Solitalea lacus: one gene and its partner. The protein of the gene in region 1 interacts with the protein of each later gene in a pairwise test. Links are inferred from orthologs where the notes say so. Each region holds a gene or a part of one and is shown on either strand. Other genes may lie near its edges.

Region 1 (7,966 bases):
TATAAGAACAATTATAAACTCGGCTTCCGAAGATGAGAAAGACCTTGATAAGATCAAACTTAACATTCCACTTTTCGAGTCCTATACTAAAGGTTATTTTACTGAGGCTGAACAATTTTTAACGCCTCTTGAAGTTGAATCACTCATGATGGGAGTTCTATTATTCCCATATATGCAGGCGGTGCGTTTCTTAACAGATTACCTTGAGGGTGATACTTATTATAAAACCCACTTTGAAGGACATAACCTTCAACGTACTAAAGCACAATTGCAACTATTGAAAGAAATAGAAGCAAATAAAAGTCAACTACAAAACATTATTGAACAAGTGAGTAAACTCTCGCAACACTTCGTTTCATAGCAACCTAATCCCTATATCATAATGTGAGAAAGGCAGCCGTAAAAAGCTGCCTTTTCTCTTTAAAAACCTTTCAAAAGAAGGGAATAGTAATTTTTTCTTACCCTCCTGAATCAATATTACTTTGCAATGCGAATCATTTTTAAACAAACCGGTTTATCCACACTTAATCTCGACTTTGTTTCTTCCAGCTTGCCAGTCTTTTGATTGATTTTAAAAACAGTAATGTTATTATTATCACGGGTAGCCACCAATACAAATTTACCAGAAGGATCGATCGTGAAATTACGAGGGTGTACTCCTGTAGCATTACGACCAATCTCAGTCAATTTGCCACTTACATCAACTTTATAACTTACAATTTCGTTACTAGTTATTCTATTGGTAGCATATAAAAACTTGCCGTTAGGGGTTATATGAATATCTGCACTCCCTTTATTATTTATACCTGCTGTTTTATCTGCAGCAATTGTTTGTAACTCATTCAAGTTACCCTCTGAATAAGAGAAAACATTAATTTTTCCACTTAACTCATCCAAAAGGTAGCAATAACGGCGATTTGGATGAAAAGTAAAATGACGAGGACCAGAGCCGGCTGGCAATGTATAAAACGCAGGATTTCCCGCCACAAGCACATCGGTAGTACTTGCCGGATAAAATGCATACTTATACAATCGATCGTTTCCTAAATCTGCGGCAAAAACATAATTACCATCAGGAGAAAATTGGGCACTATGTACGTGAGAGCCTTCCTGACGACCTTCAACTGCGCCTTTGCCCTCATGTTTAATTGTTTGCAAAGCCGGATTAAGCGAACCATCTCCATTAGTTTTAAACAAAGCTAAGTTACCGCCGGTATAATTTGTTGCAATTACGTTTTTCCCAGAGGCATCTACATCAATATAGCACGGATGATCGCCGTTTGAAGGTTGCTTGTTTACAAATTTTAATATTCCTGTTTGGTTATTAAAGGTAAATGCACTTACAGACCCATTGTTGTTTCCGTTTTCATTTACAGCATAGACAACTTTTTTATTAGGAGAAATAGCCAGATAAGAAGGGTTTTCACTTTTCATCGTACTTACCGGGGTAAACTTCAACGTTACCGGGTTAAAACGATAGACGTAAATACCTTCACTTTTGCTGTTATCGGTGTAGGTTCCAACCAATAAAAAATATTCGGTTGTTGATGCAGCCGGAGCCTGAGCTTTTGCTTGCATACCGGCATAAAGAAAGGTTAGGATTAGGAAAATTAGCTTTTTCATCAAAATATATTTTCAACTCAAAAAATTGGATTGATAAATATATAAACTCTGCTTATTAATAAAACAGTTATACTTGCTTTTAAACTATTTAACTAACAAAAAAGCAGCAATAAAAAGTTTACTGCTGCCTGGTTAATTTAATTGAGTGTATTTTATTAATTCGCGGCTAAAATCTCCTCCATTCTGTTTCTTTCAGTCTGAAGTTCACGCGCCAATCGCTTTTCCTTTTCGTTTGCTTTTGTTTTATGAGTCTTAAACTCTTCCGTTAGTTCTTCAAATAGCTTAATTCTATAATTGGCTTCATTTCTAAAATCTTTGTTTCTGTAAATGAAGAATCCCAATGCTGAAATTAAGATTAAAACCAAACTCCACATAAGCTTATTATAGCTGCCCTTTGAAATACTAATACCTAGCAGTTGAATTGAATCAATTTGGTTTTTCGACTCTTGCAGACTAATTCCTTGTTTGTTCAAATTACCTTTCAGTTGCTCAATTTCTTGTTGTTGTGAAGAGATTGTTGTTCTTGCGTGAAGCAAATGTTTACGTTCATTTGCCAACGAATCATTAGCATTTTTCCATAATGATCTCAAAAGGCCTGCTTTAATCACCTTGTAATCCTGATAGTTATTAGCATTTTCTACAATTGCATTAAACTGTTGTTGCAAACCAAAGCTACTTTGTGCATTAGCTGTGTGCAAGCTTAAAGCGGTGCACAATCCTACAATAGCAATTCGAGTTATTACTTTATTCATATTAATATTTTGGATGGTTTAATTTGCCCGTTGGGACGAGCATTTCCCATAAGCTATAACAACTTAACTGCCAATAATTAGCGAGCATTAATAAAAGAGGAGTACCTGCTTCATAAGAAGCAATAACATAAGTTTCAATTAAATTTTATTCCATTAAGATATATTTTATTCACAGGACATAAATCATTACTGCGGCAGATTATACACAGTCAATGAAAAGATTTCCCAATTGTGATGCGTACATCAGCTACCTACCGATTGTGAACTTCTTCCAAACTTTTATAATTCAATTTTAGTCCCTAATACTTTCAAAAACTCGGCAATCCATCTTGGATGCCCCGGCCAGGCAGGGGAAGTAACCAATGTTCCATCCACAACAACTTCTGTTGCAGGCACATCAACATAGGTTCCTCCTGCTAAGGTTACCTCAGGTCCAACAGCAGGGTAAGCAGTTAGTTTTTTACCCTTCACTACATTTGCAGCTGTTAAAATTTGAATTCCATGACAAATTGCAGCAATGGGTTTGTTGTTATCAGCAAAGTGTTTTACTAATTCAATCACTTTAGAATTTAGGCGAAGGTATTCAGGTGCCCTTCCTCCGGCAATAACAATAGCGTCGTATTTTGATGCCTGAACATCAGCAAAGGAATAGTTCAAAACAAATCGATGACCAGGTTTTTCACTATAGGTTTGAAACCCATCAAAATCATGAATTGCAGTTGTAATATAATCTCCCTTTTTCTTGTCAGGACAAACAGCATGAACTTCATGTCCTATCATTAATAGCATTTGAAACGGAACCATCGTTTCATAGTCCTCAGCAAAATCGCCAGTGAGGAAGAGAATGTTCTTTTTCATATAAATGTAAATTAGGTAACTAAATATAACAACAATGCCCGAAGAAATACTTCGGGCACAGTCATAAACAGATATTTTATATTGATTTTACTCAGCGATCAGCAAATAATAGTTCTTTTTGCCTTTTTGAGCTACAATAAATTTATCATTAATTAGGCTTGATTGGTTAATGATGTCTTCAATCCCCCCCACTTTAGCTTTATTAATACTAACACCGCCTCCCTGGATCATCTTTTTAGCCTCACTTTTTGAAGGAAACACCTTTGCTTTTTCTCCTAAAAGATCAACCACATTAACACCGCCAGATAATTCTTCTTTAGAAACAGAGAATTGCTCTATACCATCAAAAATGCCTAACAGGTTAGACTCACTCATGCCTGTTAAGAAGTCTATTGAACCATTTCCAAACAAAAACTCCGATGATTTTACTGCCGTTTCGTAGTCTGCTTCTGAGTGAACACGAATGGTAATATCCTTTGCCAATGCCTTCTGCAAAATACGCAAATGAGGAGCTGCATCGTGTTCTGCATCCAAGGCATCTAATTCTTCTTTAGATTTAAGAGTAAAAATGCGGATCCAGGATTTAGCATCTTCATCACTTGCATTTAACCAAAACTGGTAGAATTTATACGGTGATGTTTTGGCTGGATCTAACCAAACTGCACCACTTTCAGTCTTACCAAATTTGGTTCCATCTGATTTTTTGATCAACTGAGTAGTTAAAGCAAATGCTTCACCATGATCTTTCCTACGGATAAACTCAGTTCCTGTAACAATGTTACCCCACTGATCAGAGCCTCCCATTTGCAGTAAACATCCTTTATTTTTCCACAAATAGTAAAAATCGTACCCTTGCACCAACTGGTAGCTAAATTCAGTAAATGACATACCGGTTTCGCCTTCTAAGCGACGACGAACAGAATCTTTAGCCATCATGTAATTAACCGTAATGTGTTTACCAACATCGCGGATAAAATCAAGGAAACTAAAGTCCCTAAACCAGTCATAGTTATTCACCATTTCAGCACTATTAGCACCACTGTCAAAGTCAAGGAATTTTTCAAGTTGGGCTTTAATACACGCTTGATTATGATTAAGAATATCCGCAGAAAGTAAATTACGCTCTTCCGATTTGCCTGATGGATCACCCACCATGCCGGTAGCACCGCCAACCAAAGCATAGGGTTTATGTCCGGCTTTCTGAAAGTGAATAAGTGTCATTATTTGGGTTAAATGACCAACATGCAATGAGTCTGCTGTCGGATCAAAGCCAATATAACCGGCAATAACACCTTCATTCAGTTTTTCTTCTGTACCGGGCATAATATCATGCAACATGCCGCGCCAACGCAATTCTTCTACGAAATTCATCTTATTAGTATATGATTACACAGATTATTTTGATGTCACCGATTAGTTGAGATTACATTAAAATTAACGGTGAAAGTGCCAAAGATAATTATTTATGCTTAATTTGATTTAGTATACTCGGGCTAACAATTGACAAAAATTAGGGTAATTGCGTTTAAATGAATTTTCTTTCTCATTTCTATTTTGATAAGCATGCAACAGATTCAAACTTTGTTGTTGGCTTGGTACTGCCTGACTTAACCAAAAACTTCAACAAAACCTGGAATATTCATCCACACAAATTCGAACAAGAACTTTCATCCGATTGTCAACTAAACGCCATAAAAATGGGTTGGCAAAAACACTTGTTAGTTGACAAGCACTTTCATTCATCTCTTTTTTTTAATGAAGAAACCACAACTATTAAAAGTAACATTTCTTCGTTGTTGAATGGAACCCCGGTAAGACCTTATATTTTAGCTCATATAGCGCTTGAATTAATGTTAGATAGTTTATTGATCGAAAATCAAAAGATAGATGTAGCAATATTTTATTCGCATTTAAGAAAAGTCAACCAAAGTGTCATTGTTCGCTTTTTAAAAATAAATGGAATTCAACAGGCGGATGCTTTTATAAATTTTTATATCAAATTCATTGAAAACGAATACTTATTTACATATACCAATTATGAAATGCTGGTTTATGCACTTAATCGCATTTGTAATAGAATTTGGGGATCAAACTTTACCGACCAAACCAAGGCTCATCTTCAGCAATTTTTACTTCGGTACAGAACAGATTTGAACAAAAAATTCATGAATATTTTTAGTGAGGTAAAGGCCAATCTTTGACCATCATTCTCTATTTTCGCTTACTTATGCAACATCAAGAAGCTCAAAAATTAATTGCTGAACTGACAGCCGAACTCAATCAACATAACTACAACTACTATGTCTTGGCAATGCCTACTATTTCAGACTATGATTTTGATCAGAAACTGAAACAATTAGATGCATTGGAAAAACAGTTCCCTGATCTTCAAGATCCAGACTCTCCTACTCTTAAAGTGGGAGGAGAAATTACCAAATCCTTTAAAACTGTAAAACATAAATACCCAATGCTATCGTTGGGTAATACCTATTCAGAGCAAGAGTTACTTGATTTTGATGCAAGGGTTAGAAAAGCTATTGGAGACAACTTTGAATATGTGTGTGAGCTAAAATTTGACGGTTTGTCAATGAGCTTTACTTATCGCAACGGTAAGCTAATACAAGCAGTTACACGTGGCGATGGGACCAAAGGCGATGATGTAACCACCAACGTAAAAACCATCAAAACCATTCCACACCAGCTTAAAGGAGATAACATTCCGGAAGAGTTTGAAATACGGGGTGAAGTGTTTATACATATTGCTGCTTTTGAAAAGCTTAATGCTGAGCGCGAAGAAAATGGAGAACAACCGTTTGCCAATCCACGTAATTTTGCTTCAGGAACAATTAAGATGCAAGACTCTGCCGAAGTGGCACGTCGCCCTCTTGATTGTTTTTTATATTTCCTTTATTTAGAAAACGCTCCATTCAAAACACATTGGGAAAGCTTGCATGCTATAAAAAGTTGGGGCTTTAAAGCTTCTGAACATGCTAAGCTTTGTAAAAGCATGGATGAAGTCTTAGACTTCATCCATAAGTACGAGTCTGAACGTCACAAGCTTTCTTATGATATTGATGGCATAGTGATTAAGGTAAACAGTTACGCTCAACAACAAGAGTTGGGCTTTACAGCCAAATCTCCCCGTTGGGCCATTTCCTATAAATACAAAGCCGAAGAAGTTGAGACCCAACTATTATCTATCACCTATCAAGTTGGCCGGACTGGTGCTGTTACTCCGGTTGCTAACTTAAAGCCAGTTCAATTGGCTGGAACAACTGTAAAACGAGCCACATTACATAACGCTAACGAAATAGAACGTTTAGATGTACGGGCTGGAGATACTGTTTTGGTTGAAAAAGGAGGAGAAATAATTCCTAAGATTATAAAAGTGAACCTGGATAAGCGTCCGGCAAACTCTCAGCCTACCATTTTCACCCAAACCTGTCCTGAGTGTGAAACACAACTAATCAGAAATGAAGGTGAGGCGGCTTGGTATTGCCCAAATGACACTGGTTGCCCGCCTCAGATTATTGGCAAAATGCAACACTTTACCGGGCGCAAGGCCATGAATATTGATAGTCTTGGAGATGAAACTATCGTTCAATTATATAATGCAGAATTATTGCATAACATTTCCGATATCTACGCATTAAAAGACAAAAAAGTCCAGTTACTACAATTGGACCGTATGGGTGAAAAATCGGCAAATAATATAATTGAAGGTATTGAGCTTTCAAAGCAAATGCCTTTTGAGAAGGTATTATTTGGTTTAGGAATCAGGTATGTGGGTGAAACTGTTGCAAAAAAACTGGCTCAGCATTTTAAAGACATAGACAAGCTGATGCAAGCCAATTTTGACGAGTTAGTTGCGGTTAATGAAATTGGTACCCGCATTGCAGAAAGCGTCATCGACTATTTTAAAATTCAGGAGCATCGTTTAGTTATTGAACAACTAAAAGCCGACGGACTCCAATTCACTATAGAAGAAAAAGAAGTTTTACTGGAAAGCAATAAATTAGATGGAAAAACATTCTTAATATCAGGAGTATTCGAAAATTTTAGCCGAGATGCTTTGAAAGACCTTATTGAAACAAATGGAGGAAAAATGCTTAGTAGTATTTCATCTAAACTAAACTTCCTTGTCGCTGGTGACAATATGGGACCTTCAAAACTTCAAAAGGCAACCGATCTGAATATTCCTATTATTTCTGAACAAGAATTATTGAATATGCTGAATTAATCCAACCCAATGAAACAACAATTAACCAACTATTTTTTAAAAAAAGCCGCCAACCAAACACCAAAGCAGGGAAAATCAATTAACCTGGAGGAGGCGGGCAGTTTTTTATTTTTGTTTAGTGCTACAAGTATTAACGAAATTAAAGCTATCAAATCAATTGTAGCACAGGATGAATTTAAGCAAAAGAAAATTACAACTTTGGGAGTAATTGATGCCAAAGATCTGCCTGAATTTAGAACGGAGGCTCATAATTTTAGCTTTATTACTAATAAAGATTTAAATTTGCTCAACTTACCCAAAGAAGAAAAACTTGATGAAATTCAATCGGCACAGTTCGATGTATTGATTAATCTGGCTGCTGAACCTAATAAGAGCATTTCTTACCTGGCACTAAAAGCCAATGCCGGTTTTAAAATATCAAAATATCAAGAGGAAGAAAGTTTTGTTTATGATTTCATGATAAATTGTAAAAAAGACACAAGTATTGTTAATT
Region 2 (3,587 bases), 240 kb from region 1 along the record:
TTTCTTTCACATAATCAGACAGTTTGCGGGCATGTAAAACAATAAGCCCGGCCAGGCCAACCATTAACAATACCATGGCAATACTAATTACCGTAGTGATATACACTCTTTTGGTTTTTCTTGAAACGTTGCTTTCTTCAAATTCCTGCATACGAATTACGTTATAGGTGTTGCGAAAATACTAATTCAATTTACAAACGTAAACTTCAAACAATTATTTCCGCAGGTAAATTCATATTTTCGCGTTCTAAATACAAAATTGGTAAAAAGTTTAACATTGAAACGTGGTAAGGCTTTGAAATAATTTAGTAAGAGTCCTACTTCCGGTTTCATTTTTCATACTTCTTTTATGGAATATAAGTTTCGCGACATTGAGCTGAAATGGCAAAAGTACTGGGCCGAAAATCAAACGTATAAGGTCGATATCGACTTAAACAAGCCTAAATATTACGTGCTTGACATGTTTCCCTACCCGTCAGGGGCAGGTTTGCACGTAGGTCACCCGCTGGGGTATATAGCTTCAGATATTTTCACCCGCTTTAAGCGTTTGAAAGGTTTCAACGTGTTACACCCAATGGGGTACGATGCTTTTGGTTTGCCGGCGGAGCAATACGCTATTCAAACCGGACAACATCCTGCCATTACTACTGATCAAAATACCAAACGTTACCGCCAGCAGTTAGATCGTATCGGCTTTGCTTACGATTGGAGTCGCCAAATACGTACTTGTGATGCTGATTATTACAAATGGACACAATGGATATTCATGCAATTGTTCAATGCATGGTATAATAACGAAACAGATAAAGCAGAAGCCATTAGCCTCTTAGTTGCAAAATTTGAAAACAATGGCACTGATGGAGTGAATGCTGTTTGTGATGAAGATGCTCGTAAGTTTTCTGCTGCTGAGTGGAAAGCGATGAGTGAAGAAGAACAACAAAAAGAATTGTTGAAATACCGTTTAACGTACTTATCGGAATCGGTGGTAAACTGGTGCCCTGCCTTGGGTACCGTTTTAGCCAATGATGAGGTAATTGGCGGCTTTTCTGAGCGAGGTGGTCACCCGGTTGAGCAAAAGAAAATGAAACAATGGAGCATGCGTATTTCAGCTTATGCTGAGCGCTTGCTGCAAGGATTAGATACTATTGACTGGCCAGAGCCGGTGCGCGAAATGCAGCGCAACTGGATTGGTAAATCAGAAGGAGCACTTTTACGTTTCCAATTAGAGAAGTTTGAAGAAAAGATAGAAGTTTTCACAACTCGCTTGGATACAGTTTACGGGGTTACCTTCCTTGTTTTAGCGCCTGAACATGAATTAGTGCAGCAGATCACCACGGCAGAGCAAAAGACCGAAATTGACACTTACATTGCAAAAACCAAGCAAAAAAGTGAACGCGACCGTATGTCGGATGTAAAAACCGTTTCAGGTGCATTTACCGGTGCTTATGCCATTAATCCATTAAGTGGAGAAAAAGTTCCTGTGTGGATCGCTGATTATGTACTGGCTGGTTACGGAACCGGAGCTGTTATGGCAGTTCCTTCTGGTGATGAACGTGACTATCGCTTTGCCCAGTTCTACAACTTACCAATTGTTCAGATTTTGGACAGCCAGGTGATTGATGAAACTGCTGATCCTACTAAAGAAGGTAAGTATGTTAATTCAGGTATGATCAATGGTATGAATTATACCGAGGCGATGAAAGCGTTAGTTGCGAAAATTGAAGCAGAAGGTACAGGAAAGGCCAAAATCAATTATCGTATGCGTGACGCTATTTTTGCCCGTCAACGTTACTGGGGGGAGCCTGTTCCTGTATACTTTAAAAATGATTTACCATACTTAATTGATGAAGGCGATTTACCTCTGGTGTTGCCTGAAATTGATAAATATTTGCCAACCGAAACCGGCGAACCGCCATTAGGACGCGCTGAAAACTGGAAGTACAAAGGCGAATATGATTATGAATTAAGTACTATGCCAGGTTGGGCCGGCAGCAGCTGGTACTGGTATCGCTACATGGATGCCAAAAACGATAGTGAGTTTGCGTCTAAAGAGGCTACAGCATATTGGAAGGATGTAGACTTATACATTGGTGGTTCAGAGCACGCAACGGGTCACTTGCTATACTCACGTTTTTGGAATAAAGTGTTAAAAGATTTGGGATATACCCAGGAAGAGGAGCCGTTTAAAAAGCTGATTAACCAGGGTATGATTCAAGGTCGATCGAACTTTGTATACAGAATTATCGGGACGAATAAGTTTGTTTCATATGGCTTGCGTAAAGACTATGATACGCATCCACTGCATGTTGATGTAAATATTGTAACCAATGACATCCTTGATTTAGATAAGTTTAAAAATTCATTGCCGGATTATGCTAATGCTGAATTCATTCTGGAAGATGGAAAGTATTTCTGCGGGCATGAAGTGGAGAAAATGTCGAAATCGAAGTTTAATGTTGTAAACCCTGACGATATTATTGACCAATACGGAGCTGATACCTTGCGGATGTATGAAATGTTCCTAGGTCCATTGGAGCAAGCTAAACCATGGAACACTAATGGTATTTCAGGTGTTTATAACTTCTTACGTAAGTTCTGGAATTTATTCCTGGATGAAAAAGGTAACTTCCATGTTTCAAATGAAGAACCTACAAAGGCGGAGTTAAAGGCTTTGCACAAGATTATACAAAAGGTACAGGAAGATGTTGATCGCTTCTCATTCAACACCTCGGTATCAAGCTATATGATTTGTGTAAATGAGTTAACTGCTTTGAAATGTAATAAGCGGGCAATCTTGGAGCCTTTAGTGATTACACTTTCGCCTTATGCTCCTCATATTTCAGAAGAACTATGGTCATTATTGAACCCAGGAAAAGGCAGCGTGATTACGGCGGCATATCCGGAGTTTAAAGCTGAATACTTGGTTGAAGATGCCTTTGATTACCCAATTTCAATCAATGGTAAGGTGAGAACCAAAATCAACCTTTCCTTAACTCTTGAGCCTGCTGATGTTGAAAAGCAGGTATTGGAGAGTGCTGATGTTGCCAAATTCCTTGATGGAAAAACTCCTAAAAAAGTAATTGTGGTGAAAGGCCGTATTGTAAACGTGGTTATTTAGGCTAAGGCTAAGTATTCATAAAATAGAAAACAGCGCAGGTTAATCATCTGCGCTGTTTTTGCTAATACAATTCTCGTTTTAATATAAATATTCTTGTGCCTGAATAGCTTTAAATCTTCTTAATCTAAGAATTACAAGTATCAACATATACTATTGCAGCACTAGGGCCGTATTTTTGATGTTTTTTTCCAAATAAATGCTTTAAATAATCAAAGGTTATTTGAGCATACTTGTTTGATTTGCTGAGTTTGGTACTTTTCATATTTGCTGCGGATGTAGAAGTAACTGCTTTCATAACGAGTAATTTTTGGGAACGATATGCAAAGTTCAAATCCTGTTCCAGCCCTTATTGATTGTGATTGTAAAACGCTGCGAAAGAACAAAAACTTAAATGGTATATATGGTTTTGTTTCTAAGTTGTTGTTAGTTAGAGCTTTGTTGTATTGAATTAGGGTAGTGTAAAAGTGTT

What was found. Proteins that work in one complex are often made in the same cells at the same time.
Region 2: the proteins of ligA (region 1) and leuS interact in binary tests that used the Escherichia coli proteins (3 or more experiments, as listed by UniProt). The link is inferred for Solitalea lacus from one-to-one orthologs.

What each region holds. Positions count from the first base shown.
Region 1 is NZ_CP091740.1:3,495,716-3,503,681, forward strand. The notes cover bases 5,056-7,966. They hold ligA (NAD-dependent DNA ligase LigA), read left to right. Parts: upstream 5,056-5,460; coding sequence 5,461-7,473; downstream 7,474-7,966. Other genes in these bases: L2B55_RS15015 (hypothetical protein), read left to right, coding at 5,056-5,434; L2B55_RS15025 (DUF6913 domain-containing protein), read left to right, coding at 7,483-7,966. Also shown: L2B55_RS14990 (phosphotransferase enzyme family protein), read left to right, coding at 1-361; L2B55_RS14995 (lactonase family protein), read right to left, coding at 478-1,623; L2B55_RS15000 (hypothetical protein), read right to left, coding at 1,779-2,375; L2B55_RS15005 (DJ-1/PfpI family protein), read right to left, coding at 2,655-3,233; tyrS (tyrosine--tRNA ligase), read right to left, coding at 3,321-4,604; more of L2B55_RS15015, read left to right, coding at 4,763-5,055. UniProt on the Escherichia coli protein: DNA ligase that catalyzes the formation of phosphodiester linkages between 5'-phosphoryl and 3'-hydroxyl groups in double-stranded DNA using NAD as a coenzyme and as the energy source for the reaction.
Region 2 is NZ_CP091740.1:3,737,798-3,741,384, reverse strand. Bases 46-3,318 are described here. They hold leuS (leucine--tRNA ligase), read left to right. Parts: upstream 46-349; coding sequence 350-3,118; downstream 3,119-3,318. Other genes in these bases: L2B55_RS16060 (hypothetical protein), read right to left, coding at 3,243-3,318; L2B55_RS16070 (cell division protein FtsX), read right to left, coding at 46-151. In the rest of the region: more of L2B55_RS16070, read right to left, coding at 1-45; more of L2B55_RS16060, read right to left, coding at 3,319-3,413.